DNA from 3 places in the Xanthomonas sp. NCPPB 3959 genome. Region 2 is predicted to be linked to each of the others. Evidence: predicted binding sites of a transcription regulator. Region 2 holds the regulator's gene; each other region holds the start of a gene.
The links. The regulator FliA, encoded in region 2, starts transcription of late flagellar genes. The targets are predictions, from matches to a motif close to TAAAGTTTNNCNNNCNNNGGCCGATAA.
Positions count from the first base shown of each region.

Region 1: AC1KVG_RS08270 (GGDEF domain-containing protein) is a predicted target of FliA. The motif match lies at 2,128-2,154, and genes of this name have one in related genera.
Region 3: AC1KVG_RS19600 (GGDEF domain-containing protein) is a predicted target of FliA. The motif match lies at 2,857-2,883, and genes of this name have one in related genera.

Region 1 covers NZ_JBWWVR010000005.1:199,604-209,756, forward strand. Annotated here, with positions in the region: gene AC1KVG_RS08260 (1,4-alpha-glucan branching enzyme) at 1-123, opposite strand, end outside; gene glgA (glycogen synthase GlgA) at 120-1,703, opposite strand; gene AC1KVG_RS08270 (GGDEF domain-containing protein) at 2,190-3,818, shown strand; gene AC1KVG_RS08275 (glycoside hydrolase family 10-like protein) at 3,930-5,234, opposite strand; gene AC1KVG_RS08280 (DUF808 domain-containing protein) at 5,662-6,603, opposite strand; gene AC1KVG_RS08285 (ABC1 kinase family protein) at 6,733-8,457, shown strand; gene AC1KVG_RS08290 (phosphoglycerol transferase I) at 8,818-10,153, shown strand, end outside.
Region 2 covers NZ_JBWWVR010000001.1:107,241-117,393, forward strand. Annotated here, with positions in the region: gene AC1KVG_RS00395 (chemotaxis protein CheA) at 142-1,800, opposite strand; gene AC1KVG_RS00400 (protein phosphatase CheZ) at 1,803-2,429, opposite strand; gene cheY (chemotaxis response regulator CheY) at 2,429-2,821, opposite strand; gene AC1KVG_RS00410 (RNA polymerase sigma factor FliA) at 2,857-3,630, opposite strand; gene AC1KVG_RS00415 (MinD/ParA family protein) at 3,627-4,511, opposite strand; gene flhF (flagellar biosynthesis GTPase FlhF) at 4,498-6,177, opposite strand; gene flhA (flagellar biosynthesis protein FlhA) at 6,853-8,946, opposite strand; gene flhB (flagellar biosynthesis protein FlhB) at 8,943-10,073, opposite strand.
Region 3 covers NZ_JBWWVR010000022.1:6,431-16,583, reverse strand. Annotated here, with positions in the region: gene AC1KVG_RS19610 (cellulase family glycosylhydrolase) at 1-1,042, opposite strand, end outside; gene AC1KVG_RS19605 (SulP family inorganic anion transporter) at 1,253-2,737, shown strand; gene AC1KVG_RS19600 (GGDEF domain-containing protein) at 3,002-3,985, shown strand; gene AC1KVG_RS19595 (M28 family metallopeptidase) at 4,179-5,813, shown strand; partial or broken gene AC1KVG_RS19590 (hypothetical protein) at 6,015-6,221, shown strand; partial or broken gene AC1KVG_RS19585 (hypothetical protein) at 6,404-6,602, shown strand; gene AC1KVG_RS19580 (hypothetical protein) at 6,741-6,881, shown strand; gene mdoH (glucans biosynthesis glucosyltransferase MdoH) at 7,210-9,147, shown strand; gene AC1KVG_RS19570 (alpha/beta hydrolase) at 9,330-9,995, shown strand; gene AC1KVG_RS19565 (sensor histidine kinase) at 10,000-10,153, shown strand, end outside.

The DNA of each region.
Region 1 (10,153 bases), on a different contig from region 2:
GAAGGCATCGGCGGGCAATCCATCGGCCAGCGCATGCACGCACCGCATGACTTCGGACGCCTCTTCCATGCTCACCGCCGCTGCTTCCGTCTCCTGCCCCTGCACGCCCAACCGTTCGCTCATGACACCGTCGCAAGCGCGGGCGCAGTGGCGGCGGTGCGTTCGTAGAGGGAGAGGTACTTCTTGCCGGCCACATCCCAACCGCTGGGGCGCAGCATCGCCGCACGGCGCATCGCCGACAGCAGGCTGGGCAGGCGGAAGGTGCGGAAGGCGCGCTCCAGGCAGCGGCGCAAGGCCTCCACACTGGCCTGCTGGAACAGGAAGCCGGTGACGCCGTCATCCACCGTGTCGATCAGGCCACCGGTGGCGTGCGCGATCGGCAGGCAGCCGAAGCGCTGCGCGTACATCTGGCTCAGCCCGCAGGGCTCGAAGCGCGAGGGCATCAGCAGGAAGTCGGCACCGGCGAACATGCGCCGCGCCAGGCCTTCTTCAAAACCGATAAAGGCACCGACCTGGCCGGGATAACGCCGGGTCAGCTCGGCAACCTGTTGTTCGATCTCCGGCTCGCCGCCGCCGATCACTGCGATCTGGCCGCCGGCCGCCACGATCTGCGGGGCGACCTCGCAGATCAGGTCCAGGCCTTTCTGATGCACCAGCCGCGAGACCACCGCAAACAACGGGCCGGTGCTTTCGCGCAGCCCGAACGCCTTGCGCACCTGCGCGGCGTTGGCCTGACGGCCCTGCCAATGATTCACGCTGAAATGCGCGTCCAGATGTGCGTCGGTACGCGGATCCCAGCTGGCGTCGATGCCGTTGACGATACCGGTGAGTGCGCCCTTGGCTGCGCGGCCGGCCAGCAGGCGATCCAGCCCGCAGCCCTGTGCCGGGCCGGTGATCTGCTGGGCATAGCTGACGCTGACCGTGTTGACGTGGTCGGCATGCACGATGCCGCCGCGCAGGAACGACATCTGCCCGTAGAACTCCAGCTCGGCCACCCGCTCGGCGGGGATACCCAGCGCGGCGGCCATCGAATACGGCACCAGACCCTGATAGGCCAGGTTATGGATGGTCAGCAGGCACGGCGTGGTGCCGCCGGACCAACGCACATAGGCTGCCGCCAACGCGCACGGCCAGTCGTTCAAGTGCAGCAGACGCGGCTTCCAACCCAGTCCCGCATGGCCGGCGGCAATCTGCGCGGCAGCATGCGACAAGGTAGCGAAGCGGATCGCGTTGTCTTCGAACTCCGAACCACTGGTGCTCACATACGGTGAGCCGTCGCGTTCGAACAGTTCCTTGGACAACAGGATGTAGATCGGCAGGCCATCGGACTGCACGATGCGGCCGATGTCGCAGGCAGGCAGCGCAGCATGCGCCAACACCCGGCCGACGATCTCCACCTTGCCGGCGCGCGCCAGCACCGCACGGTAGCCGGGGATCAACACCCGCACGTCGTAGCGATGGCGCAGCGCGCGTGGCAGCGCCGCGGCCACATCGCCCAGACCGCCAGCCTTGATGAAGTCCGCCATCTCCGACACCACGAACAGCGCACCACGCGTGTCGGCCAACGAGACCGGCAGGCGCTCGTGGTGCCGGATGAAACGCCCGCGTGCATCGCGCGGTCGCCCGCTCTTCTTCAGAGTAGGGATCATCGTGCTTCGCTCTAAGCGTGCGGTAGTAGCGTGCAGCGGCATCATGGCAACCATCTAAACGTCCGTCGTAAAGTGGGTGGAGACGGAAAAACAGCGAAGCGGAAACCATCGTCTGCCACTACGGCCAGGCGACCTGCTGCGAATGAGGAGCGGGGATGACGCGCGTACTCCACGTTGTCCTTGGAGATGAATCTACACCCCGACCAAATAAAAAATGCGTGAATACGTGCTGACTTTTCTGCGACAACCAACATTCCGTTGCGCATGGTTGCGCATGCAGGCAGGCATAAGCCGCACATTGCAGGGCGATGACGTGCCCCTGTCGGTGCACCAGCATTGCAATGCACCGCAGGCAGGATCTTTCGGCGGCGCCCGCCGTCACTTGTATGACTTGTTCATGCGCACGCGCGCGGCACTGGTCGCGCCCCTGCCTGGCCGATGCGCGCATGCTGGTCATATGCCCTCTTGTCTGGCCCGCTTAAGCCACCCGCCTGCGCGCCGATAACGAGCGATAGCACTACGACTTTGAGACCCTGGCGCATGGCAGACCAGCCTGAACTCCCAAGCCGCCCGCGTGGCGGGCTGCGCCGCCTGTTGCCCTGGGGCGGGGCGGACAGCGCGCGCCCGGCGGCAGCCTTGCCGGCAGTGCTGAACAGCGAGCGCGGTGGGCAAGGCCTGGCGGCGCATCAATTGGTGCCGGCCAAGACCAAATCCGGCGCGCACGATCCTGCCGCCGCCACTGCCTTGCTGATACGCCTGTTCTCGCATGCGTCGCATCCGGAGGCCTTGCTGCTGTCGTTTGCCGAAGGCATCGCCAGCCTGCACGGCGAACTCGGCGACATGGGCGTGCGCCTGAGCGCGGCCTACGCGGCCGGCGACTGGCCTGGCTACGGCCGCGGCCTGCGCCAGTTGATCGACAAGTACATCCGCACCGTCGACACCGGCGATTCGCTGGCCGAAGGCCGCACCGAGGCCGAGCAGTTGCGCGATCTGTTGCGGCATGCATTGGGCAACGCGCTGGCCACGCTGCTGCAACGCAGCCCGGAGCTGGCCGAAGAGGCGCAGACGCTGGCCTCGGCGCTGCGCCACTGGCGCCCGGGGCATGAACTGATCACGCTGGAACAGCGGCTGCGCGAGCTGAGCCACCAGATCGGCCTGCGCGCCGAAGATGCCAGCGAGCAACAGAACCTGTTGCTTGGCCTGTTCGACCTGTTGCTGGAGAACGTGGGCGAACTGCTCGACGACCGCAGCTGGCTGCAGGGCCAGATCTCGGTGGTGCGGCAACTGATTTCCGGCCCGCTGGACGTCGGCTCGATCGAACAGGCGCGCGGCACCCTGCGCGAGGTCATCTACAAGCAAGGCCTGCTCAAGCAAGGCATCGCCGACTCCAAGACCGCCATGCGCGAGATGATGGTGTCCTTCGTCGACCGGCTGGATGGCATGGCCACCAGCACCGGCGAATACCATGATCGCGTTGCCGGTTATTCGCAGGCGATCGGCGACGCACGCGGCATTCCGGACCTCAATCGCCTGTTGCAGGACCTGCTACAGGACACCGCCGGGGTGCAGGCGCAGGCACTCGCCGCACGCGACGAACTGCTCTCGGCCCGCCGCCAGGTCGAAGATTCCGAGCAGCGCATCGCCTCGCTCGAACAGGAACTCAAGGACGTGGCCGGCCTGGTGCGCGAAGACCAGCTCACCGGCGCGCTCAACCGGCGCGGTTTCGAAGAACTGTTCCAGCGCGAAGCCGCACGCACCCAGCGCAGCGGGCAGCCGCTATGCGTAGCGATGCTGGACCTGGACGACTTCCGCCGCCTCAACGAGACCCACGGCCATGCCGGCGGCGACGCCGCGCTGCGCCACACCGTGGACGTGGCCAAGGCCGTGCTGCGCACCACCGACGCCATCGCCCGCTTCGGCGGCGAAGAATTCGTGCTGCTGTTGCCGGACTCCACCATCTTCGAAGCCAGCGCAGCGGTGATCCGCCTGCAGCGCGCGCTGGCACAACGCTCGTTGCTGCACGACGACGTGCGCGTGTTCATCAGCTTCAGCGGCGGCGTGGCACTGCGCCATCTCGACGAATCCCAGGACGATGTGATCCGCCGCGCCGACCGCGCCATGTACGACGCCAAGTCGGCCGGCAAGAACCGGGTGATCAGTGCGGATTAGCGGCACGTGCCGACAGGTGCGTCCCCGCACTGGACCCGACGCCTGCCTGGGACAAGCAGAGTCAGTGCCCTCCATAGCTTCATCGGCTGGGCAGGCGTCTTGCCAGTTGCTTCAAGGGCTCTGCCAACGCAGCCTGAGATAGTCCACCACCTGTTGCGTCTGGGCCGCAGCGAGAAATCCGTGGCGAAACAACATGCAGCCGCCAACCTCAGGCAGCGATGCATTCACGTCAAGCTGGCGGGCGATCTCGGGCACACCGCCGTCCAGTGTCCAATCCGGCTCCAGCGCGTTGGCAGTGCCGACCTTGTACAACGCCATGCCGATATAGAGTTGCACGCGCCGACCGCGCACGGTGTCCGCCCACCAGCGTGCGATGGTGTCGTAGCGCACTGCCTGGCGTGCCAGCGGCCAGTAAATCTGCGGCACGATGTAGTCCACGAGTTCTTCGCGAACCCAACGGCGGGTATCGGCATAAGCGGTATCGAATGTGGGCGCACCGGCCTGTGTGTCCGAGCCCAGCGGATCATCCTGGCGATTGCGCCACACTCCGGCCGGGCTGACCCCAAATGCCACCCCTGGCCTGATCGCCCGAATGGTCCTGGCCACCTCTCGCATCAATCGATAGGTGTTGTCGCGGCGCCAATCCCCTTTGTCGGCAAATCCGGCCCCATGGGCGGCATAGGTCTGTGCATCGTCGAGGGAAGACTGCGCCGATTCGGTGTAGAAGTAGTCATCGAATTGCACCCCATCCACGTGGTAGAACGCCACCAGTTCGGCGACCACGCCACAGATCCAGCGACGCACGGCCGGCATGCCTGGATCGAGCACCAGCCGATTGGCTGCCACGCCCACCCAGTCGGGGTGGCGCAGATACACGCTCTGCGGCGAATCGTTCGACGCAGTGGCAAACGCATCGAGCGTGGCCTGGTCCAGGCCGGTCGAAACACGATAGGGATTGAGCCAGGCATGCACCTGGATGCCCCGCGCATGCGCATGCCGCAGCAAGAATGCCAGCGGGTCGAAACCCGGGTCCTTGCCTAGAACGCCGGTCATGACCGGCGACCATGGCAGGATACGCGAGCGGTACAGCGCATCGGCACAGGGCTTGACCTGAAAGACCAGGGTATTCAGATGCAGCGCCTGGGCCTGATCGACGATTGCCAGCAATTCCCGCTGCTGTACCGCGATGCGTTCGGCAGGGTCGACGATCCGTGCGGACGCAGCACTTGGCCAGTCGAGATTGAACACGCTGGTGATCCAGGTTGCGCGCATCTGAGCGTTCGATAGCGTGGCTGCGCTGGCTGGAACGCCCACGATGGCCGCGGCCATTGCTGCCGAGCCCAAACCGAGAAAGCGCCGCCGACCAATGCCGGGGGAGCCGCCGACCGGTACCGCATCCCGATCCGCTGCAGACATTGCCTGGCGCGCTTGATCCGGCTGCTGCACGGCAGGCCGCGCCGCACGCGTGTTGTCTTGTTCTTCAGCCGTTTTCTTCACGCATCCCTCCTGCATCGCGCTGCTGCAGTCGTGGCCCGGTCTCTACGTCAGGCTGCCGTCATGCAGCACAGTCCGATACCACCCACGAAGCACACCCTAGCAATGGCGACCGCCGGAAGACGCGCGCAACATCGGAATCACGAACTTCGCTTCGTCAGGTACGCAGCCGCCGTGACGCAATGCCCGAAACGGCGGCGCCATCGTGCAGATGGACACTCGCAAACGGCCGACAGTCACTGGCGGATCGTTGGCAGCCATTGCCATTGCCATTGCGCTCGACCAACGCCAGCCAACGATGCCACACCGGCGCCGAGTTGCCTCCCAACCCGGCGGCCGTGACGCGGCGTCAATGCGCCGGTTTTTTCCCGCGCAGCTTCTGGAACAGCATTACCGCGCCCAGCACGATCGCACCGGCGATCACGCCAACCAGCATGTTGCCCAGTGCATCGACCAACCACCCCATGCCGCCAGCCGACTTGGTCAGGTCCTGCACGAAATGGTGCAGCGCCGGGATGTTGTGCACCAGGATGCCGCCGCCGACCAGGAACATCGCCAGCGTGCCGGCCACCGACAGGAACTTCATCAGCCACGGTGCGGCCACCAGAATGCCGCGACCCAACGCCGCCAACGCCGCGCCCTTGTTGGTCAGGTACAACCCCAGGTCGTCCAGCTTCACGATCGCCGCGACCAGGCCGTACACACCGATCGTCATCGCCAGCGCGATCGCCACCAGCACCGCGACCTGCTGGCCGAACGACACCCCGGCCACCACGCCCAGCGACAGCACGATGATCTCCGCCGACAGGATGAAGTCGGTGCGGATCGCACCCTTGACCTTGTCCTTCTCCAGCGCCACCACGTCCACGCTCTCGTCGGCCAGCGCGCGGGTGCGTTCGGCATGCCGCTGCGCTTCTTCTTCCTCGTTATGCAGGAACTTGTGCGCCAGCTTCTCCACACCCTCGAAGCACAGGTAGGCGCCGCCGATCATCATCAGCGGCATCACCAGCGGCACGTTGTAGCCGCGCCCGCGCAGCCAGGCTTCCAGCGCGCTGATCGCCAGCGCCGCCGGCACCAGGATCACCTTGTTGACCAGCGAGCCCTTGGCCACCGCCCACACCACCGGCAATTCGCGGTCGGCGGTCACGCCGGTCACCTGCTGCGCGTTGAGCGCCAGATCGTCGCCGAGCACGCCGGCGGTCTTCTTGGCCGCGACCTTGGTCAGGATGGAAACGTCGTCCAGCAGGGTGGCGATGTCGTCGAGCAGGGTGAACAGGCTGGCACCGGCCATGCGGGGGTCCTTCGTGGGTGGCGCTGGATTCTCGCCGATCCAGCGCCCGCATGGGGTGATTGCGTGCGTCGGATTCACCACGTCACCACCCAGCGCTGGCCACACTCAGCGATTGCACGAGTGCCGGAGATGGCCTTGAGTCCGAACGATCCTTCCCGCACGCCGGCCCAGGCCGCGATCCCGGCCGATAACGCCGTGGTGGGCGGCATGAGCCGGCGTACCCAGATCCTGCGCCTGTTGCTGCGCTATCGCGGCTCGGGCGTGTTTGCCGGCATGAACCTGGATCCGGCGGCGATCAACGAGTACGAAGTGCCTGCCGAAGGCACCCCGGACCAATTCGTCTCCGATCTGGAGGCACTCGGCCCCACCTTCGTCAAACTGGGCCAGATGCTGTCGACGCGCCCGGACATCGTGCCGCCGGAATTTGCCACCGCGCTGGAGCGCATGCAGGAAAACACCAATTCGGTGCCGGTGGAGCGCATCCGCCAGATCATCGAAGAAGAACTCGGCGTCTCGGTCAACAAGGCCTTCTCGTTTTTCGATCCGGTGCCGCTGGGCTGCGCCTCGCTGGCGCAGGTGCACCGCGCCGCCTTGCGCGACGGCACCCCGGTGGCGATCAAGGTGCAAAAGCCCGAAGTGGCCGCACAGGTGCGCTCGGACCTGGACGTGCTCAAGAGCTTTGCCACCGCCGCCGACCGGCTGACCGGTATCGGCCGGCGCGTGCGCTTTGCCGACTGGCTGGGCGAATTCGGCAAGACCCTGCGCGCCGAACTCAATTACGAGGACGAAGCCGAAACGCTGGTGCGCTTCGGCAAGCACCTCAAGCCGTTTCCGATGCTGTGGATCCCGCAACCGATCTGGGACCTGAGCAGCCGCAAGGTGCTCACCATGCAGCTGGCCGAAGGCGTGCGCGTGGACAAGATCTCCGGCCTGCGGCGCACCGAACAGCCGATGGACAACCTGGCCGCAGAGCTGGTCAAGGGCTATCTGGACCAGATGTTCGTGCATGGCGAAATCCATGCCGACCCGCATCCGGGCAACCTGCGCGTGCTGCAGGACGGGCGCCTGGCGATCTTCGACCTGGGCATGGTCGCCCACGTGCCGCCGCGCCTGCGCGAGCGCTTGCTCAAGCTGCTGTTCGCCGCCGTCGATGGCCGCGGCGAAGAAGTCGCCGAAGAGACCATCGCGCTCAGCACGCGGCTGGAGGATTACGACGAAGACCGCTACCAGCGCGAGACCGGGCAAATGATCGCCCGCTACGCCGCCCACGACACCACCTCCGAAGGCCGCGTGGTGCTGGATCTGGTGCGCATCGCCACCGCCAACGGCCTGCGTACGCCGCCGGAGTTGAGCCTGCTCGGCAAGACGCTATTGAATCTGGAAGGCGTGTGCCGCGCGTTGTCGCCCACCCTGGATACGCGCCGCATCGTCGAGCGCCATCTGCAGCACGTGATGCGTGCGCGCCTGAAAAAATCCCTGTCCGCCGCCAACCTGGCCAGCGAGGCGATGGAGCTGCAGCACCTGGTGCGCGAAGGGCCGCGGCGCATGTCCGAGATTCTCTCGCTGGCCGCAGAAAACCGCCTGCAGATGCGCGTCACCGGGCTGGAAGAATCGCATCTGATGGAAAGCCTGCAGAAGATCGCCAACCGGGTGGCGGCCGGCATCGTGACGGCGGCGCTGATCATGGCCTCGGCACAGATGATGCGCATCGAAACCGGGCTGAAACTGTGGGGCTATCCGGCGATTGCGATGGTGCTGTTTCTGCTCGGGGTCTTCCTGGGTCTGGGTATCGTGCTCAGTGCATTGTTCTTCGACCGCCGCGTGCGTGCACGCGAGGAACGCGGGCACCGATAGCGCCCCCCCCGCGTAGGAACGCACCCGGGCGCGACATGGCTCCACCCGGCGTCGCTTGCCAAGACCGCCGCGTCCAGCGGTCGGGCGATGTGGCGCTATCGAGACGTCGCCCATGTGCGAGAAGCACGCCAGGTGCGGAATGCAGAGACCGCGAATCTCCAGCGAGCGCCACCGCGATCAGGTGATCGTCAGCGCGCACGCTGCGCCGCGTTGCGGCAGGCGCTCGACTCCACCAAACATTTCAGTCAGCTTCAGCGCGGCATAGTCCGTCATCCGGGTGTCACATTGGGTGTGGCGCACAGGACAGGCGAGCAAGGCGTCCGGTACGCGCTCGCATCATTCCCCCACGGACGCTGCCGCATGCATTGGATGTTGTTGTTCTCGTTGTTGCTGTTGCTTTGGTTGTTGGTCGCCTCCCCACGTCTGGCGTGGTTGAAGGCTGGCCTGCTGTCGTTGCTGTTGCTGCTGCTTAGCGCCTGGGGTCTGGTCGACCGGCTCAGTGGCGACGGCATCAATGCCGCAACGCTGTACCACTTGCGCGCCGACATGGACGGCGCCGGGGTCAGCGATTTTTCCGGCTACATCGCCGTGTTCATCGGCATGGTGCTGCTGTCGCTCAGCCCGCTGGTATTGCTCAAGGTGCGGCGTTTCCGTCGCCCGCGCGGTGGTGGCGCGGTGTTCGCTGCGTTCGTGACGATGTTGCTGGTCAGCATCGCGGTCAGCCCGCTGTATCGCGATGGCAAGCGCCTGTACTACCAGTTGCGCCCGGTGGATTACGCCACCGTGGTGCCGGAATATCTGGTACCGCAGCAGCCGTTGCAGAAGCGCAAGAACATCGTGTGGATCTACGGCGAAAGTCTGGAACGCACCTACTTCGACGAAGACGTGTTTCCCGGCCTGATGCCGAACCTGCGAGCGCTGGCGACCGAAGCGGTGGACGTACGCAACCTCACCTCCACCGAAGGCAGCGGCTGGACCATTGCCGGCATGGTCGCCTCGATGTGCGGCGTGCCGCTGACCACCGCGCCCGGCGATGAAAACAGCATGGGCCGCATGGGCCTGTTCCTGCCGGAGGCGCGCTGCCTGGGCGACTATCTCAAGGATCAGGGCTACCGCAATCACTACGTCGGTGGTGCCGATGCCAGCTTTGCCGGCAAGGGCAGTTTTCTGTCCAGCCATGGTTTCGATGTGGTGCACGACGTCAGCTACTTCCGCGACAAGGGCGTGGCGCCGAAACACTTTTCCGCCTGGGGCGTGCACGACGATGTGCTGCTGGACGATGCCTGGGACAGCTTCCAGACGCTGTCGCGCGCCGGCCAGCCGTTCATGCTCACCACGCTGACCATGGACACCCACCATCCTGCCGGCCACTTGCCACTGGCGTGCAAAGGCCAGCACTACGACAGCGCGCTGGGCGACATCGGTTTGTTGCATGCGATCAAGTGCAGCGATCGGTTGATCGGCGAGCTGGTCGCGCGCATTCGCAACAGCCGCTACGGCAAGAACACCATCATCGTGATCGCCTCCGATCACCTGGCGATGCCCAACGATCTCAGCGATGTACTCGCCAAGCAGAAGCGCGAAAACCTGCTGCTGTTCCTGGGCAAGGACATCGCGCCGCAGCAAGTGGTCACGCGCGCCGGCAGCACACTGGATTCGGGTGCAACGCTGCTGCAATTGCTGGAACCGGGCATGC
Region 2 (10,153 bases):
TAGTGAAACAACAACGGCCGCAGTACGCGGCCGTTGTCGTTAGATCAGGCAGTCAGGATCGTCTTGACGATTCCCGATTCCCGATTCCCGATTCCCGATTCCCATCCCCAATCCCCAATCCCCAATCCCCAATCCCAAAACTCAATGATCGCTGGAGCGCAGCCCATCCACATCCAGGATCAGCGCCATGCGGCCGTCGCCGATCAGGGTGGCGCCGGCGTAGCCGGGCAGGCCGCGCAGGGCGCGCGGTAGCGGTTTGATCACCACTTCCTCGCGGCCGCGGACCTGGTCCACCACTAGGCCGAAGCGGGTTTCGCCGGCCTGCAGCAGCACCACGGTCAACAGCGGCGGTTGTTCGGCCGGGACGCCCAGCCAGCGACGCAGGTCGATCAGCGGCAAGGTGTGCGAGCGGCGGTCCAGCACGGCGCGGCCGTCGAACCAGCCCAGCGAGGTCTGTGGTGCATGCAGCACTTCGACCACGCGGGCCAGCGGTAGTGCATAGACGGCTTCGCCGGCCTGCACCAGCAGGGTCGGCAGGATCGCTAACGTCAGCGGCACGCGGATCATGAAGCGGCTGCCGCGGCCCAGTTCGGACTGGATCTGGATCTGCCCGCTGAGTTCGCGGATGCGCGATTGCACCACGTCCATGCCCACACCACGGCCGGAGATGTCGGTGACCTCGGCCTTGGTCGAGAAGCCCGGCATGAAGATCAGATGCAGGCATTCGTCGGTGCTCAGCCGGGCGGCGGCTTCGGCGTCGATCAGGCCTTTATTGCGAGCGATTTCGCGCAGGCGCTCGGGGTCGATGCCGGCGCCGTCGTCCTGGATTTCGATGCTGACGTAGTCGCCTTCCTGCTGCGCGGACAGACGCACGTGACCACTGCGCGGCTTGCCGGTGGCTTCGCGCAGGGCAGGGGATTCGATGCCGTGGTCGATCGCGTTACGCACCAGATGCACCAGCGGATCGGCCAGGGCTTCGACCAGGTTACGGTCCAGTTCCGTCTCGGCGCCGATCAGTTCCAGTTCCACTTCCTTGGACAAGGTGCGCGCGACATCGCGGGCCACCTTGGGGAAGCGCGAGAACACCTTGCTGACCGGCTGCATGCGGGTGCGCATGACCGCGGTCTGCAGGCGGGCAGTGGCGATATCCAGCACGCTGACGGCGCGATCGAGTTCTTCGTCGCGCAGGCGGGTGCGCAGGGTCTTGAGACGATTACGCGACAGCACCAGTTCGCCGATCAGGTTGACGATGGCGTCCAGGCGCTTGGTGTCCACGCGCACGGTCTGTTCGGCTTCGGCACCTTTTGCGGCGGCTTTGGGTGCGGCTTTGGCGCCGGGTGCCGGTGCATGGCCGTCGTCATGGGCAGGTGTGGCCACCGCAGCCAATGCGGCTTTGGGCGCGGCCTTGACCGCCGGCGGGCCGCTCTTGGCATCGAACTGCGCAATCAGCGAGGCCGGTGCATGCGGCACGGTTTCGCCCGAGCCCATCGCATCCAGCATCGCCTGCAGATAATCCAGCGACTGCTGCGCGGCATCGAAGTGATGCGCCTGCAACACCGCCTGGCCGGAGCGTGCCATGCCGAGGGTTTCTTCAGCGGCGTGGCACAGCTCCACCATGGGCTTGATCGCCAGAAAGCCGGCGCCGCCCTTGAGCGTGTGGAAGCCGCGGAACACCGCGTTGAGCTGGTCGGCTTCGTCCGGTGCCTGTTCCAGCGCGACCAGCTGTTCGCCGAGGCGATCCAGGATTTCCTGGGCCTCGACGATGAAATCGGCAGCAATATCGTCTGGAACAGCACTCATGGTTACAACCCCAATCCGGACAGCAGGTCATCGGCGTCGTCCTGCGACACCGCGTGACGGTCCAGGCCCTTGACTGCAGGACCGGCAAGACCGCCGTCGTCTTTCTTCGGCTCGGTGCTCTTCGGCGGCAGGCCGAGTGCGCCGAAGCCTTCGTGCACGCGCCGCACGATGCCGGCCACGCGACGGATGATCTGCCCGCTCAGGTCCTGGTAGCTCTGCGCCAGCGACAGTTCGGTCAGGTTGTGGCGCATCTTGTCCATCAGCGCGCCCTGGTCCTGATTCAGACCACCGTCGCGCAGCTGGTTGGCCAGCTCACGGCATTCTTCGACCAGATCCAGCGTGCGATGGCTGGCCTTTTCGGTCATTTCCACCACGTGGTCCAGGCGCGAACACGCATCGTCCAGCTCGCCGGCTTCTTCGGGCACGGTGGGCAATTCGCCCAGCGCCTGACCGAGTTCGCGTGCGAGCCGGCTCAGGCCCTGCATCATCGGACGGGTGCGCAAGGCGGCGAGGTGGTCGACCTCGCGCTTCCATGCGGCTTCGTCACCGCTTTCCAGTGCATCGAGCGCGCCTTGCAGGCGGTCGATCAAGGCAGCGCGTTCGGCATTGGTTTCCACGGTGGCGTTCATCAGGCGGTCGCCGCCAGACGTTCGAACACCTTGCCCAGCTTTTCTTCCAGCGTCTGCGCGGTGAACGGCTTGATGATGTAGCCGTTCACGCCGCACTGGGCGGCTTCGATGATCTGCTCGCGCTTGGCTTCGGCGGTCACCATCATCACCGGCAGGTGCTTGAGCTTGGCGTCGGCGCGGATGTTGCGCAGCAGGTCGATACCGGTCATGCCGGGCATGTTCCAGTCGGTGACCACGAAATCGAACGGGCCGGCCCGCAACGCAGCCAATGCGCTGTTGCCGTCTTCGGCCTCTGCGGTATTGGTGAAACCAAGATCGCCCAACAGATTCTTGACGATACGTCGCATCGTCGAGAAGTCGTCCACGATCAAAATCCGCATGTTCTTGTTCACATCAAGCTCCTAACACTAAAAAATACGCGAAAAAATCATTCGTCAATTTCGACACCGGCATCGGCCAGTTCGAAGACCTTGAGGCGGCCGCGCAGACGCACCACGGCCTGGCCGTGGATCTGGCAGACGCGCGATTCGCTGACACCGAGCACGGCGCCGATTTCCTTCAGGTTCAATTCCTGTTCGTAGTACAGCGACAGCACCAGCTGCTCGCGCTCGGGCAACTGGCCGATGGCCTTGCCCAGCTCGCGGCCGAACTCGCCACGCTCCATCATCTGCTGCGGGTTGGGGCCACCCTTGGCGGTGGTGTCCAGCTCGCCGTGATCTTCGATCCGCGACTCCAGGCTCAGCACCTGGCCGCGCGCGGCGTCTTCCATCAGACGCAGGTAATCGGGCAGCGGCATTTCCATCGCGGCGGCCACTTCGGTGGCGGCGGCGGCGCGGCCGGTGTTCTGTTCGATCTTGCGTACTGCAGCAGCAGCGTCGCGGGCACGGCGGTGCACCGAACGCGGTACCCAGTCGCCTCTGCGAATCTCGTCGATCATCGAGCCGCGGATACGGATCGAGGCATAGGTTTCGAACGAGGCGCCCTGCTCGGAGTCATAACTGCGCGAGGCTTCGATCAGGCCGATCATGCCGGCCTGGATCAGGTCGTCCACTTCCACGCTCGCCGGCAGGCGCGCGGCCAGATGGTGGGCGATGCGGCGCACCAGATCGGCGTGCTGGGTGACGATGTCGTTGGCGTTGTTGCGTTGCACTGCACGGTACTGCGCGGTGGCCGTCGTTGCGGTTGCGGTAGCGGTGCTCATGCGGCGACCCCCCGTTGGATGATGCGTTCGACAAAGAACTCGACGTTGCCGCGTGGCACGGTGGGGGCCTGCCAGCGCGAGGTACGCCGCGCGATTTCTGCGATGGCCAGCGCCGAGGGGCTGGCGGGGTAGGCCTTGATGACCGGTTGCTGGCGCTGTACCGACAAACGCAACCAGTCGTCCTGTGGCACGTGGCCGAGGTAGTTCAGCGACACGTCGCCGAGGAATTTTTCGCAGACCCGCGACAGCTTGTCGTACAGCAGGCGGCCTTCGTTGGGGTCGCGCACCATGTTGGCGATGATCTGCAGACGGTCCACGCCGCGTTCGCGCGAGAGCACCTTGATCAGCGCGTAGGCGTCGGTGATCGAGGCCGGTTCGTCGCAGACCACCACCACGGTGTCCTGGGCGGCCTGGCAGAAGGTCAGCACGCTGTCGGTGATGCCGGCGGCGGTGTCGATGACCATCACGTCTAGGTCGCGTTCCAGCTCGGAGAACACGTTGACCAGGCCGATGTGCTGGGCCGGAGCCAGTTCGGCCATGTGGCGGCGACCGGAGGCGGCCGGGACCACCAACACGCCACCGGGGCCTTCGATGATCACTTCATCCAGCGTGCAGCGGCCAGCGATCAGGTCGGCCAGGGTGTACTTGGGCGACAGGCCCAAGACCACGTCCAGGTTGGCCAGGCCAAGGTCGGCGTCGAGCAGCAGGGTGCGCTTGCCCATCTCGGCGAGGGCCACGGCCAGGTTGGCGGAGATGTTGGTTTTACCCACGCCACCCTTGCCACCGGTCACGGCAATGGTGCGCACCGGGCCCAAGGGCTCGGGACGGGTCGCCGTCAGGGGGAAGGCGTTGGTCAGCTTGGCGTATTCACGCGACTGCATGGTTGTGCTCCGGAGTACAGGGCTTATCGGCAGCGCGCCGCAAATCTTCAAGGCGAAGAACGAGACTGGCGGCATTGGCGCGGTGCAGGTCGTCGGGGACCCGCTGTCCGTCAGTCACCCAGGTGATGGGCATTTGATGGTCAACCACCACCGACAAGGCGCTGCCGAAGCGGCCGGTCTCGTCGAGTTTGGTCAGCACCACGCCTTGGGGTTTGGCGTGGGCGAAGCGGCGTACGACCTCGTCGAGGTCGGAAAAATGGGCGTTGGCCGGCAGCACCAGCAGCGAGGTGACCTGGTGCGCGGCGCGCAGCCAGTTCAGCTGTGCGGCCAGGGCGCGGTCGCGCTGACCCATGCCGGCGGTGTCGATCAGCACCAGCTTGTAGTCGCGCAGGCGCTCGAGCAGTTCCAGCAGGCTCTCGGCGCTGTCGGCCTCGTGCACCGCGATGCCGAGCTGACGGCCGTAGCTGTGCAGCTGCTCGCGGCCGCCGACGCGCTGGGTGTCGGTGGTGACCAGGGCCACGTCGCGCGGGGCGTGCTGGGCGGCGAAGCGCTGGGCGAGCTTGGCGATAGTGGTGGTCTTGCCGGCACCGGTCGGGCCGACCAGGGCGATCACGCCGCCGCGTTCCAGCGGGTCGATCGGAGCCACCGGCAGACGCTTGGACAGCAGGCCCAGCATCAGCCCGCGGCCGCGGTGCAATTCGGTATCGGCCGGGATCTGCAGGGCCACATCGCGGATCAGACCGGCATCGAAGCCGTAGTCGTCCATCAGTTCCAGGGCCTGCGCACGCACCGGGGAGCCACGCAGGCGCTCGTCGGTGAGGCGGTTCATTTCGCGCTCGATCATCTGACGCATCAGCGCCAGCTCACCGCGCAGCTGCTTGAGTTCTTCGTCGTTCTGCGGCACCGGGGCGGCGGCGACCGGTACTGCGGCCAGGGCGACCGGGGCGGCCACCAGCGGCGGCAATGCGGCCGGCGGCAGGATCTGCGGCAGCGCGTCGTCCATGTCGAAGCCGTCGTCGTCCTGCTCGTCGTCGTCCTGCCCGTAAGAGGCGTGGGTGGCGAGCGCGGCGGCCATGATCGGCGTGCGTGCCTGCACCGGGGCAGCGTGCACCGGAGCCTGTACCGGTGCGGTGGTCAGGAAGTCGGCGAACAGCTGTTCCGGCACTGCCGACAGCGCATGTTCCTGGCGCGGTGCGGCGGCAACTGCAACGGCGTGGGCCAATGCTTGAGCGGCGGCAGACGGGGCGGCGGCAGTCCGCACCGGTGCGGCGACCGGCGCCGAGCGCGGCACGTTGACCGGCTGGCGCAGCGCCATCGCGGCGATCATGTCGTCTGCAGCGCTGGCAACACGCTGACGCTGGCTGCTGCCGGTGTCACCGGCCGGCTTCAGCGGGGCGTGGAACGGCGCGGCTGTCCGGGCCGGGGCCTGCTGGGCCGGCGCCTGTTCGATCTGTGCCGCCGCAGCCGCCGCAGCCGACGGAGTCTCGGAGCGCGCGGTTTCCAGAGCGCGCTGCACGAGTTCTTCGTCGTAGTTGCTGGCAGCGACGATCTCGATGCCTTCGGCGGTACGGCGGTTGGACAGGATCACTGCGTCCGGGCCGTGTTCTTCACGCACCATGCGGAATGCGGTGCGCATGTCCGGGGCAACGAAGCGTTTGATTTTCATGCGAAGTGCCTCCAGGAACGGGACCCGCCGGACGCCGGACGGGTGCGCGATGAATGTGGGTGTGTTGCCAGCGTCATGAGTTGCCTGTCCCGTTCGGTTGTTCCAAGTGCTGCTGCTCGCCCCGCAGTGATCAAGCTGACTGCGGTCTCGCCAGAGCTAATGCACGCGGCGTGCCAAAACGCGGTGCCGGGGTTCCGGCGCGGGAATCTGGAAGGTTGGGACAGACTGGAGCTGTGCGATCGGCCCGGCTGCAAGATTTCAAGTCACTGGTTTAATTGACTTTTCTCTAGGGGCGCGCTGCGTTGGCATCCACTGTGCGGGTGGATGCGCTGGCGGGTGGGAGGTCGAGCGTGGAGCGCCCGCAAAGCCTCGAAACCGCCAGCGTCGTGCAATCGATTGGAGGTTTGGACGAGTGGCGGCTTTCCGACGCTGGGTGCGGTGGTCGGTCGCCTGTCTGCAGCGAGAGGGCCGGGCGCGGGTGGGTTCGTAGGAGCGCACCCGGGCGCGATGGGCCCTCCCGGTAACGCCCTCGCGACCAAGGTCGCTCCTACAGTGATGTCAGCAAGCTTTTCTGGTCCGCAGCACGTCGCGTGTCGTAGGAGCGCCCTTGGGCGCGACGGGCTGTCCCGGTAGAGCCCGTCGCGCCCAGGTGCGCTCCTACGAGGTGCGTCAGGCTCAGCTGATCGTGCCGACCAGCTTCAGGCGCTTGTCTTCCGGCACTTCGCTGTACGCCAGTACCGACAGGGTCGGCACGCTATGGCGGACCAGGCGGGCCAGCGCTGCGCGGACCTGGCCAGGTACCAGCACCACCGCCGGTTCGTTGCGGGCTTCCTGCTTGCCGACGCAATCGGCCAGGCTCTGGTGCAGGCGCTCGGCCAGGCCGGGTTCCAGTGCCACGCCATTGCCGTGGGTGGATTCCTGCAGCACGCGCTCCAGCTGCGGGGCCAGCGTGTAGACCGGCAGCTCGGCCGACATGCCGGCGATTTCCTGCACGATGAAGCGACCCAGCGAGGTGCGCACCGCGGCGGTGAGGGTGGTGGGGTCCTGGCTGTGCGGGGCGTGCTCGACCAGCGCTTCGACGATCTTGCGCAGCTGGCGCACCGGGATGCGCTCGATCAGCAGGTTCTGCAGCACCCGCACCACCACCGACAGCGGCAACGCCTTGGGGGTGAGGTCTTCGACCATCTTCGGCGCGGTCTTGGCCAGGGTCGCCAGCAGTTGCTGCACTTCCTCGTGGCCGAGCAGTTCCGGGGCGTGTTCGCGGATCAGGTGCGACAGATGGGTGGCGATGACGGTGGCCGGGTCGACCACGGTGTAGCCCATCGATTCGGCATAGGCGCGCTGATGCGGCTGGATCCAGGTGGCGTCCAGGCCGAATGCCGGGTCCTTGCCGGGGATGCCGTCGAGCTGGCCGAGTGCGCCGCCCGGGTCCAGCGCCAGTTCGCGATCGGGATAGATTTCCGCAGTGGCCACCGGCACGCCGTGCACCAGCAGGCGGTAGGCGTTGGCCGACAGCTCCAGGTTGTCGCGGATATGCACCGGCGGCACCAGAAAGCCGATGTCCTGGGTGAGCTTGCGGCGCACGCCCTTGATGCGCGCCATCAATTCGCCGCCCTGGTTCTTGTCCACCAGCGGGATCAGCCGGTAGCCCACTTCCAGGCCCAGCGGGTCGATCGGGCGCAGCTCGTCCCAGCTCAGCTCCGAACTGGCCTGGGCGGCGGTGGCCGCCGCTGCGGCCTTGGGGTCGGTGGCGGGGTCGCCGGTGGGCGGGATGACCAGGCTGCGCTTGTACATTTTCCAGGCGATCACGCCCAGGATCAGGCCGAGCGTCAAAAACGCGACGTTCGGCATGCCCGGCACCAGGCCGACCAGGCCCAGGATGGCCGCAGCCACCGCCAATGCGCGGTGCTGGCCGAACACCTGGCTGATCATGGCGCCGCGCATGTCCTGCGCACGCGAGGCACGGGTCACCAGCAAGGCCACCGAGGACGACACCAGCAAGGCCGGCAGCTGCGCCACCAAACCGTCGCCGATCGACAGCAGGGTGTAGGTGGAGGCGGCATCCACGAAGCTCATGCCGTGCTGGAACATGCCCACCGCCATGCCGCCGATGAGGTTGATGAACAAAATCATGATGGCGGCGATGGCATCGCCGCGGATGAACTTGTTGGCGCCGTCCATCGCGCCGTAGAAGTCGGCTTCCTCGCGCACTTCTTCGCGGCGGGCCTTGGCTTCCTCACGCGTCAGCAAACCGGCGTTGAGGTCGGCGTCGATCGCCATCTGCTTGCCGGGCATGGCGTCGAGGATGAAGCGCGCGGTCACTTCCGACACGCGCCCGGCACCCTTGGTGATGACCACGAAGTTGATGATGGTCAGGATCGCGAACACCACGATGCCCACGGCGTAATTGCCGCCGATGACGAACTGGCCGAACGCCTCGATGACCTTGCCGGCCGCAGCGTGGCCGTCCTGGCCGTTGATCAGGATCACACGGCTGGAGGCGACGTTCAGCGCCAGGCGCAGCATCGTGGTCATCAACAGCACGATCGGGAAAATGGTGAATTCCAGCGGGCGCTGCACGTAGATCACCGCCAGCAGCACCATCAGCGAGATGGCGATGTTGAAGGTGAACAAGGCATCCAGCACCGGTGCGGCCAGCGGCACCATCAGCATGGCCAGCATGGCCATCAGCGCCAGCGGGGCGCCCAGGCCGTTGCGCAGCAACTCCATGATGCGACGTGCATTCAGCGGTGCGGGTTGGGCGCTCATGCGCTGGCTCCCTTGCCGAACTCATCCACTTCGAGGGAAGGCAATTCCGGCATCGGGCCGCCGTTCCAACCACGCAACTGGTAGACGTAGGACAGCACCTGGGCCACGACCGAATAGAGTCTCACGGGAATTTCCTTGCCAATTTGAGCTTCTCTATACAAGGCGCGTGCCAAAGGCGGGGCGGTGACGATCGACACCCGGTGCTGTTCGCAGACTTCGCGGATGCGGAAGGCCATTTCGTCCACGCCCTTGGCCACCACGATCGGGGCGCGCATCTTGCCGCCCTCGTACTTGAGCGCCACCGCGTAGTGGGTCGGGTTCATCAGCACCACGTCGGCCTTGGGTACCGCTTCCATCATCTGGCGCTGCGACATCTGCATCTGCATCTGGCGGATGCGCCCCTTGACCTCCGGGCTGCCCTCGCTCTCCTTCATCTCGCGCTTGATCTCTTCGCGGGTCATCTTGAGCTTCCGCATCCAGTTCCACTTCTGGTACGGCGCGTCGATGGCAGCCAGCAGCACCAAGGCCCCGGCGGTGTAGAACAGCAGGCTCTTGGTGAAGTCCAACCCGTTGCCCACGGCCTGTTCCAGCGGCTGGTTCACCAGCGAGCGCAGGCCGTGCAGGCCCTTGGAGATGCACAGGCTGGCGGCCAGCCCGACGAACAGCAGCCGCAGCACCGACTTGACCAGCTCGGCCAGGCTATTGCTGCCCCACATGCGCTTGATCCCGTTGGCCGGGTTGAGCTTGTTGAGGTCGGGCATGATCGCCTTGCCGGAAAAATGCAGACCGCTCATCAGCAGCGGGCCGGCCAGGCCGGCGGCCAGGCAGATGCCGATCAGCGGCACCATCACCCACAGCAGTTGCAGCAGCAGGTCGCCGAAGTGGCCGAACAGCGCCATCGGGTTTTCACGCATTTTCGGGTCCGGACTGAGCGCGGTCTTCATCCAGACGCTGGCGCCATCGCCGATGCCGCGCGCCAGGGCCATCAGCGCGAACACGCCGGCGCCGAACACGGCGGCAGTGGACAACTCGCGCGACTGCGGGATGTTGCCCTGCTCGCGGGCTTCGCGCAGGCGTTTTTCGGTGGGAAGCTCTGTACGTTCGCCGCCGTCTTCGGACTCGGACATGGAGGTGCCGGTGACTTGTCAGCCCTGCCTCATGCAAGCGGCGTTCCAGTTGGTGGGGCGGGGGATTGGGGGGGCGGGAA
Region 3 (10,153 bases), on a different contig from region 2:
TGCCGCCGGTGTCGCCGCTGTTGGGATTCCACGACCAGTAGAAACCTTCGTTAATGCCCTTGCTGCGCAGGTACTTCACCAGTGCGTCCTGCCACACCTTGTCGCGCGCATCGCCTTCGCCGTACTTGCCGCCGAATTCGCCCAGCAGCAGCGCATGGGTGCCGGCGAACTGGCCGAAGTGACGCTCCCAGATCGCGGGCATGTTGTTGGGGAAGTTGCTGTCGTTGAAGTACGACTGCACGAACACGTCCGGCCCGTACACATGCGGTGCCAGCAGCAGGCGGTTGGCCGGAATGTTCAACGGCGTGCAGGCCAGCGGCTGCAGATTGCCGCCCCAGAAGATGCCGCCATTGGTCGAGCACACCGGATTGTCGGTGATGCCTTCCACCGCAATGATCCACTTGGGCGCCACGGCCAGCACCGCGGCCGAACCGCGCTCGGCGGCCTTGTTCCAGTCGGTGGCCGCGTTGCCGGTGCCCCAGGTGGCGGCGCCGTGCGGTTCGTTCTTCAGATCCACACCGATCACGCTGGGCACGTTCTTGTAGCGGTTGGCCACAAAGCGCAGGTCGTCCAGCCACTGCGCTTCGGAATAGGAACTGGTGTACCAGAGCTCGGAAATGGCGCCGCAATCGGGCGTGTGATGATCCAGCAGCACGTAGATGCCGCGGGCGTTGAATTCGTTGATCACCTTGTCGAGGATCTGCAGCGAGCTCAGGCCCTGCAGATCGGGATTACGGCCATAGTCGATGCTGCTGGGCATGGTGGTGGCACGCAGCGTGGCCGGGCAGAACGGCAGGCGCACGGCGTTGAAGCCCAGGCCCTGTATCTGGATGATCATGTCCTTCCAGTTGCGCGCCCACAGACCATGGATGACATGGTTGCCGGTCTCGAAACCGAACACGTTGACGCCCTTGAGCTGGACCACCTTGCCGTTGTCGTCGACAACCTTGTTGTTGCTGATGGAATAGCTGAAGGCCGGTGCGGCGGCCAGCGCCAACGCCGTAGCCAGTGCGAGCGTGCTTGCAGCCCTGAAAATGGACATGGTGATCTCCCTGGGAAACCGACCCGACACCCGGGTGCGGTGAGGGGGGCATCTTGGTCCGCGGCCGTTTTATGTAGCGTGACCCCAGCCACAGAAAAGCGCATTGCCGCACCGATCACGCGCAGGCTGCGGGCGGGGTCGCTTTCCCGCACACTATTGCCGCTGCGCAGTGTCCGCAGGCTGTCCTTTCTGTCCCCGGAGTGTCTTCCAATGTCCTTCTTGCGTGCCGAACTGGCGCAATGGCGCGCCTCACCCGCGCGCGAACTCATGGCCGGTGCGGTCGCAACATTTGCCCTGATTCCCGAAGTGATCGCGTTCGCGTTCGTGGCCGGCGTGGACCCGCAGGTCGGCCTGTTCGCCTCGTTCGTCATCGGTATCGTGATTGCGTTTTGCGGTGGACGCCCGGCGATGATTTCTGCTGCGGCCGGCTCGGTGGCGCTGGTGGCCGCACCGCTGGTGGCCACGCACGGGTTGCCGTATCTGCTGGCGGCCGGGCTGCTCGCCGGTGCGGTGCAGATCCTGTTCGGCTTGCTGCGGCTGGGCGTGCTGATGCGCTTTGTCAGCAGCTCGGTGCGCACCGGTTTCGTCAATGCGTTGGCGGTGCTGATCTTCGCCGCGCAGCTGCCGCATCTGCATGGCGCCAATCTGACTACCTGGGTGATGTTGGGCGTGGGCCTGGCGATCATCTACGGCCTGCCGCGGCTGCGCCTGCCGGGTGTCTCGGCGATTCCCTCGCCGTTGCTGTGCATCCTGCTGCTGACGGTTGCAAGCACAGCCTTGCATCTGCCGCTGAAGACCGTGGCGGATCTGGGCAAGCTGCCGAACGCGCTGCCGTTCCTGCAATGGCCGTCGGTGCCGTTGACGCTGGAAACCTTGCGCATCATCGCCTTGCCGGCCTTGGCCATCGCCATGGTAGGCCTGCTCGAATCGCTGATGACTGCGCGCGTGGTCGACGAACTTACCGACACACCCAGCGACAAGAACCGCGAATGCACCGGGCTGGGCATCGCCAATGCGGCCGCCAGCCTGTTCGGCGGCATTGCCGGCTGCGGCATGATCGGGCAGACCGTGGGCAACGTGAAATACGGCGGGCGTGGGCGCTTGTCGACGTTGTTTGCCGGCGTGTTTCTGCTGATCCTGATTGTGGCGCTCAAGCCGTGGGTGTCGCAGGTGCCAGTGGTGGCGTTGGTGGCGATCATGGTGATGGTCTCGGCGGAGACCTTCGATTGGCGCTCGTTGCGCACCGTGGTGACCCATCCGCGCACCTCCAGCGTGGTGATGCTGGCCACCGTGGCGGTGACCTTGCTCACCCATAACCTCGCTGCGGGTGTAGCCGTGGGCGTGGTGTTGAGCGGGGTGTTCTTCACCTTCAAGGTGGCCGGGCTGCTGCAGATCGCCCATAGCGACGCCGATGGCGTGCGCACCTACAGCGTGCGCGGGCAGGTGTTCTTCGCCTCGGCCGACGTGTTTATCGATGCCTTCGACGCACGCCAGGTCCCCGGCCGCACGGTGCTGATCGATGTGAGCCGCGCGCATTTCTGGGATATCACCGCAGTGGCGGCGCTGGACAAGGTGGTGCAGCGGCTGCGTCACCATGGCCTGGAGGTGCAGGTCACAGGCTTGAACGCCAGCAGCCGGCGGCTGATGCAGGCGCACGCGCTGGGCGAAGACGCGCTGGAATCTTCGCTGCCCTGAGCACGGCAGGGCGGGTGGGCGCATTCGGCCTGGCTGCACATGGCCGACACGCAGGCGGCCGACATGCACCCGGCTCCCGGGCTGGCTGGCCGCAGGCTGAGCGTGGCCGGGCAGCGACCTCAAGTTCGCCTGAATAGCGCCGATGAACCGACATCAAAGATTGCCGGTGATCGTCGTGATGCCAGTGCGTTCCAGCCCGAGATGTCTGCCTGCGTGCCGCCAGCGGTGCTGCGGGCGGGCGTCCGTGCACGGGATGGCGCGGCGATGACCAACGAACCGTTGCTGGAACGGATGGTGGACCTGACCGCCATTCGCGACGCCGATCTGCTCGATCTGAGCCTGCTGCGCACCGTGCGCGAGGTCTGTGCAGCTGAAGAACTCTCGCTGCTGCGCATCGCGCCGGATGGCCGCACCATGGCCGAAACCCGGCTGCGCGAGGACGGCCGGCTGTCGTTGACGGTGGCCGAGATCCGCGACGCGCAACTGCGTGCGCAGCTCGCCGACGCACGCGGGGCGGGCGATGTGGTGCAGCTGGAGGAAGACGGCCGTGCACTGCTGGTCTACCCGATGATGGAAGCGCGCGGCATCCGCACGTGCCTGCGCGTGGGTGGTTCGCGCGTTCCCGGCACCGCCGAGCAGGCGATGCTGCAGGGCTTTGCGCGTTTTTTCCAGAATTACCGCAGCCTGCTCGACGATGCCCAGCGCGACGCGCTGACCGGGCTGCGTAACCGCAAGACCTTCGACGATGTGATCCTGCGCTTGTTCGCAGGCGCTGCGGCGGATGCGTCGGCAGGCGAAAGCGTGTGGCTGGGGATCGTGGACATTGATCACTTCAAGCGCGTCAACGACAGCTTCGGCCATCTGTACGGTGACGAGGTGTTGCTGCTGGTTGCCCAGCTGATGCAGCGCGCGTTCCGTCAGGACGACCTGCTGTTCCGCTTTGGCGGCGAGGAGTTCGTGATCGTGCTGCGCGGGGTGGATCGCGATACGGCGGTGAGCCTGTTCGAGCGCTTCCGGCTGGCAGTGGCCGAGTACGCCTTCCCGCAAGTGGGCAAGGTCACGCTCAGCACCGGCATCGTCGAATTGACCCATGGCCGCTTGATCAGCCAGATGATGGACGAGGCCGACAAGGCGCTGTATTGGGCCAAGCAGCACGGCCGCAACCGTGCCGAGGTCTACGCAGAGTTGGTCGCCAGCGGGCAGATGCAGCATCTCACCCAGCAGGTGGGCAGCGTCGATCTGTTCTGAGTTGCGTCGTCCATGGGCGGCAACCCAGTAAATACCGCGCGGCGTGATGCAGCCGCACTGCCGATGCACACACCCGGTCAAACGCCGCAGTGGCTACACTCCAGGGCTGTCTGGACAACACCTGGGTGCTGCAGTGAAGCGAGCTGTGATGAAGCAAGTTGTGACGAAGCGAGCCGTGATCGAGCGACTTGTGATGGGAATGCTGGCCATGGCGGTCTCGACTGCAGTCATGGCAGCGACCCCCACCTTCGATGGCGCGCGCATCTCGCGCGACGTCAAGGAACTGGCCTCCGATGCCTACGAAGGCCGCGGCCCGGCTACCGCCGGTGAAGAAAAGACCATCGCCTACCTGAGCAAGCAGTTTGCTGCCGCCGGCCTGCAGCCGGGCGGTGATCTCGCCAACGGCAAGCGCGCGTGGACCCAGGCGGTGCCGCTGCGGCGCGCCGATATCGTTGGCGCACCGACTATTGCTTTGCAGAATGCCGGCAAGCCGCAAACCCTGACCCAGGGCAAGCAGATCGCCATCCGCGCTGCGCTGGATGGTTCGTCCACCGTCGACATCGCCAACGCACCGCTGGTGTTCGTCGGCTACGGGGTCAAGGCGCCGGAGCGCGACTGGGACGACTTCAAGGGCGTGGATCTGAAGGGCAAGATCGCGGTGGTGCTGATCAACGACCCGGATTTCGAAACCGGCAAGGGCGCCTTCGACGGTGCCGGCATGACCTACTACGGCCGCTGGACCTACAAGTACGAAGAAGGCGCGCGCCAGGGCGCACTCGGCGTGCTGGTGGTGCACGAAACCGCGCCGGCCTCTTACGGCTGGGACACGGTGGCCAGCTCCAACACCAACACCATGTTCGATGTAGTGCGCGACAACCCGCGCAGCGCCCATCCCACCCTGGAAGGCTGGATCCAGCGCGATCTGGCCAGCGAGTTGTTCAAGCATGCCGGGCTGGATTTCGACGCCTTGAAGAAGCAGGCGCAGACGCGCGGCTTCAAGCCGGTCGAGCTCAAGGGCCAGAGCCTGAGCGCCAGCTACCAGGTCAAGTCCGACGTGATCACCTCGCACAACGTGGTCGCGCGCCTGGAAGGCAGCAAACGCCCCGACGAGACGCTGATCTACAGCGCGCATTGGGACCATATCGGCGTGGGCAAGCCGGATGCGCGTGGCGACACCATCTTCAACGGTGCGCTGGATAACGCCAGCGGCACTGCGGCGTTGCTGGAACTGGCACGCGGTTTTGCCGCGGGGCCCAAGCCGGAGCGCTCGGTGGTATTCCTGGCGGTGACCGCCGAAGAAAAGGGCTTGCTGGGCTCGGAGTTCTACGCATCCAAGCCGTTGTACCCGCTGGACACCACGGTGGCGGTGATCAACATGGACGGCATGAACCCGTTCGTGCCCGCGCGCGATTTCGGCATCTACGGCACCGCCAAGCTGGAATTGCTCGATCAGCTCAAGAGCGTGGCCGGCCAGTGGAAGCTGCGCTACACGCCCGATCCCAAGCCGCAGGCGGGGTATTTCTTCCGCTCCGATCATTTCTCCTTCGCCAAGCGCGGCGTGCCGGCGCTGTCGTATGCCTCCGGGCAGGACTGGGAAGTGGGCGGCGTAGCCGCAGGCAAGGCCGCCTCCGACGACTACACCGCCAAGCGCTATCACCAGCAGGGCGACGAGTGGAAGCCGGACTGGACCTTCGCCGGTGCGGCGCGCGATCTGGGCGTGCTGTACGCGCTGGGCCAGCAACTGGCCGATTCGCGCCAGTGGCCGAACTGGAGCAGCGATTCGGAGTTCCGCGCCACCCGCGATGCCAGCGAGGCGGCACGCAAGTAAGAGGGTGTTTGACGGACAGCGTTTCAGCCAGTGACCGACTAACGTTCTGGTGAGGGTGCCGAGCCCTCGACTAGCTGCGTTTCTGTCAGTCGTAGAGCGGCAGATCTTCGGCTTGGCTGCAGGGTCCTTGCCCGCCCACCATCGCGGGACACGCCGCAAGTACGTCCGTGTAGGCTCTTACGCGGCATCCATGCCGCGTAAGGTCCCGCGACGGTGGGCGGGCAAGGACCAGTCGAGATGGTCGCTGTGCATGTTTTCAAGCAACCAGCAACCTGTCTGGTGCGGTGTCCTCGCCGCTTGCGGGACCGTGTGGCGGCATGGATGCCGCCACCGAGCCTACATGGACGTACTTGCGGCGTGTCCCGCGAGCGGCGAGGGCACTGCGCGCTCGACTCACCAAGCTTTTGATCGCATCTAAACGATGCTAAGACTCGAAATCTCGGTTGTCTTGAACGCATGGAGAGTGCGGATAGATCAGTTACAGAGCGGTTGATCTGTGACTCCGCTGCAGGGTCCTTGCCCGCCCACCATCGCGGGACACGCCGCAAGTACGTCCGTGTAGGCTCTTACGCGGCATCCATGCCGCGTAAGGTCCCGCGACGGTGGGCGGACAAGGACCAGTCGAGATGGTCGCTGTGCATGTTTTCAACAAAGCAACCGATTTACTCTCTGGTGCGGTGTCCTCGCCGATTGCGGGACCGTGTGGCGGCATGGATGCCGCCACCGAGCCTCCACGGACGGATTCACGGCGTGTCCCGCGAGCGGCGAGGGCACCGCGCCCTCGACTAACCAAGCTTTTGATCGCACCTAAACGATGCAACGACTCGAAATCCTGGTTGTCTTGAAGTGATGAGCTTGCGCGGAACGCACCGTTTGTGGCCTGCATTGAAGTTGGTGCAGGACCCACATCGCTGATTCCGATACACCATGACGCGCACGCTGCCTTCAGTTCCGGTCACCGTCATCGACGCGATCGCCAGCGTCAGCACGCCGGCGATGCAACCGATTGCACTTCCTGGCACATCACTTGCAGTTGTCTTACATGACAGCGTGGTTCGCCGCCCGTGACAGCGCGCGCGTCAGGCTGCAATCTGTTGGGGTTGTGTTCGGTCGCTGCGGCGTAGTCTGCCGCGCTGTCCTCGTCGGGTGGGGCGAAGACGACAGAAAGCGGCCTTCGCTTCCTTAACGATCGATTCTTTAGGATGAGCCGCGACGTGAAGTTGCAGCCAGGAGAGCTTGTGCATCGGAGTGGTCTTAGAGCTGCCAAACCTGCGACGTGGTCGCACACCGTCGGGCTCGCCCACGACACGGTGCGTGTGGCAACGGCATTTTACATAGCGGGGATGGATCTCCCGTTTCAGCTCGCGCTGTCGCCTTCGCGCGACGGGCAGCCTTGATGGACGGCATTGTGACTTCTTCTCCCGCACCTACCGAATTTCCCTCCATCTCCGTCCTCGACGCCGGCCAGCCCACGCTGCCGCCCGAAGCGCCGCTGGCGATGCCCGAACAAGACCTGCGCAAAGGCAGCCTGCAGGTGCCGCATCAGCGTACTGCGCCGGTCGGTATCGGCGTGCGGCGTTTCTATCTGATCGGCGGCACCTTTGCCACCACTGCCGTGGCGGTGTGGGTGATGCTCAGCGTGCTGTGGCCCGGCGGCATCAGCGTGCTGGAAGGCTGCCTGCTCGGGCTGTTCATACTGTTGTTTGCCTGGATCGCGATGTCCTTCGCCAGCGCGGTGGCCGGCTTTGTCACCGTGGTAGCGCGCGCCGGACGCAAGCTCGGCATCGACCCGGATGCACCGTTGCCGACATTGCACACGCGCACTGCGTTGCTGATGCCCACCTACAACGAAGACCCACGCCGGCTGCTGGCCGGCCTGCAGGCGATTTACGAATCGGTGGCCGAGACCGGCCAGCTGGAACATTTCGACTTCTTCGTGCTCAGCGACACCACCCGCGAACACATCGGCGCTGCCGAAGAACTGGTCTACAACGAGCTGTGCGATCGCGTCGACGGGCATGGGCGCATCTTCTACCGCCGCCGCGCCGACAACGCCGCGCGCAAGGCCGGTAACGTGGCCGACTGGGTGCGTCGTTTCGGCGGCAGCTACCCGCAGATGCTGATCCTGGACGCCGACAGCGTGATGACCGGCGACACCATCGTGCGGCTGGTCGCCGGCATGGAAAACAACCCGGACGTTGGGCTGATCCAGACCCTGCCGGCGGTGGTCAACGGGCAGACCCTGTTTGCCCGCATGCAGCAGTTCGGTGGCCGCGTCTATGGGCCGATCATCGCCTTTGGCGTAGCCTGGTGGCATGGCGCCGAGAGCAATTACTGGGGCCACAACGCCATCATCCGCACCCAGGCCTTTGCCGATCACGCCGGCCTGCCGGCGCTGCGCGGGCGCAAGCCGTTCGGCGGGCATGTGCTCAGCCACGATTTTGTCGAAGCGGCGCTGATGCGGCGCGGCGGCTGGGCCATGCACATGGTGCCGTACCTGCAGGGCAGCTACGAAGAAGGCCCGCCTACGCTGACTGACCTGCTGATCCGCGACCGTCGCTGGTGCCAGGGCAACCTGCAGCATGCCAAGGTCGTCGGCGCCAAGGGTCTGCACTGGATCAGCCGCATGCACATGATGATCGGCATCGGGCATTACTTCACCGCGCCGATGTGGGGCATGTTGATGCTGATCGGCATCGGTATTCCGCTGGCCGGGGCCGGCATCGACCTGGCCCAGGGCCTGCCGTTCTCGCCGGCGCGCTATTGGCACGGCAGCAGCGAAGGCAACGCGATCTGGATCTTCGCCTGCACCATGTTCGTGCTGCTCGCACCCAAGCTGCTGGGCTATATCGCACTGCTGCTCAACCCGCGCGAACTGCGTGCCTGTGGCGGTGCGTTTCGCGCCATGCTGAGCATCCTGCTGGAAACCGTGTTGGCGGCCCTGATGGCGCCGGTGGTGATGTATCTGCAGTCGCGCGGCGTGTTCGAAGTGCTGGCCGGCAAGGATTCGGGTTGGGATGCACAGGTGCGCGACGACGGCAAGCTGGCGTGGCCGGCGCTGCTGCGCAGCTACGGCGGGCTGACCATCTTCGGCCTGTTCATGGGCTCGATGGCCTATGTGGTCTCGCCGTCGCTGGCGGCCTGGATGGCGCCGGTGATCATCGGTATGGCCTTGTCCATTCCAGTGGTGGCACTGACCTCGTTGCGCCGCACCGGCCTGGGTCTGCGGCGTGCTGGCATCTTCTGCATACCTGAAGAACTCGACCCGCCCAAGGTGCTGGTGCGTGCGGCCGAACTGCGCCGCGCCGCCGCGCTGGAGCCCTCGCTGATCTGAGCGCGGCACGTTGCGCGCGGCGATCGGCGCATATCACGCCACGCATGTCGCGCTGAGCAAGCTGCAGCAAGCAGGCCGCCCACGCCTGCAGACAGCAATCGGCACGCATGGCCCGGTCAAGACGTGATCGGCCCGGCCGATTTCGCAAGGCATAATGCCCAGCCCGCAAGCGGAGCTGGACGATGTTGGAAGTGATCGAACGCGAGACCGGACCGAACCCGCAGTGGACCGTGCTGTGGCTGCACGGCCTGGGTGCCGATGGCAGCGACTTCGCCCCGATGGTGCCGGAACTGGTGCGCCCGCACTGGCCGGCGCTGCGCTTCGTGTTCCCGCACGCGCCAATCCGCCCGATCACCATCAATAACGGCGTGCGCATGCGCGGCTGGTACGACATCGTCGGCATGGATTTCGCACATCGTGCCGACAAGGCCGGCATTGCCGAATCGGTGGCCCAGATCGAGGCATTGATCGCCTATGAGCAGACCCGCGGCATTGCGCCCGAGCGCATCCTGCTGGCCGGCTTTTCGCAGGGCGGTGCAGTGACCCTGGCGGTCGGTCTGCAGCGCAGCGTTGCGCTGGCCGGGCTGATCGCCCTGTCGACCTATCTGCCCGACCCGACGGCCGCCGCCAGCCAGTTGCAGCCGGCTGCCACTCGCCAACCGGTGTTCATGGCGCATGGCAGCGCCGACCCGGTGGTGCCGTTCGGTGCCGGCGATCAGAGCGCACAGACCTTGCGCACGCTCGGCTTTGAACTGGAATGGCACACCTACCCGATGGGCCATCAGGTCTGCCTGGAAGAGATCGAGGCGCTGCGCAACTGGATGCAGGCGCGCTTCACCGCCGCCTGAGTGCATGGCCCCGCGCGCGCCACAGATCGCCTGGATGCCGGACCTGTGCCGGCTGCCACGATTGGGCGCGATGCTGGGGCTGGCCGAACTGGTGGTGCTGGTGGTGACGCTGGTGCCCGATGCCGGCGCGGCGCGCAGCATCACGCTGTCGCGTTTTG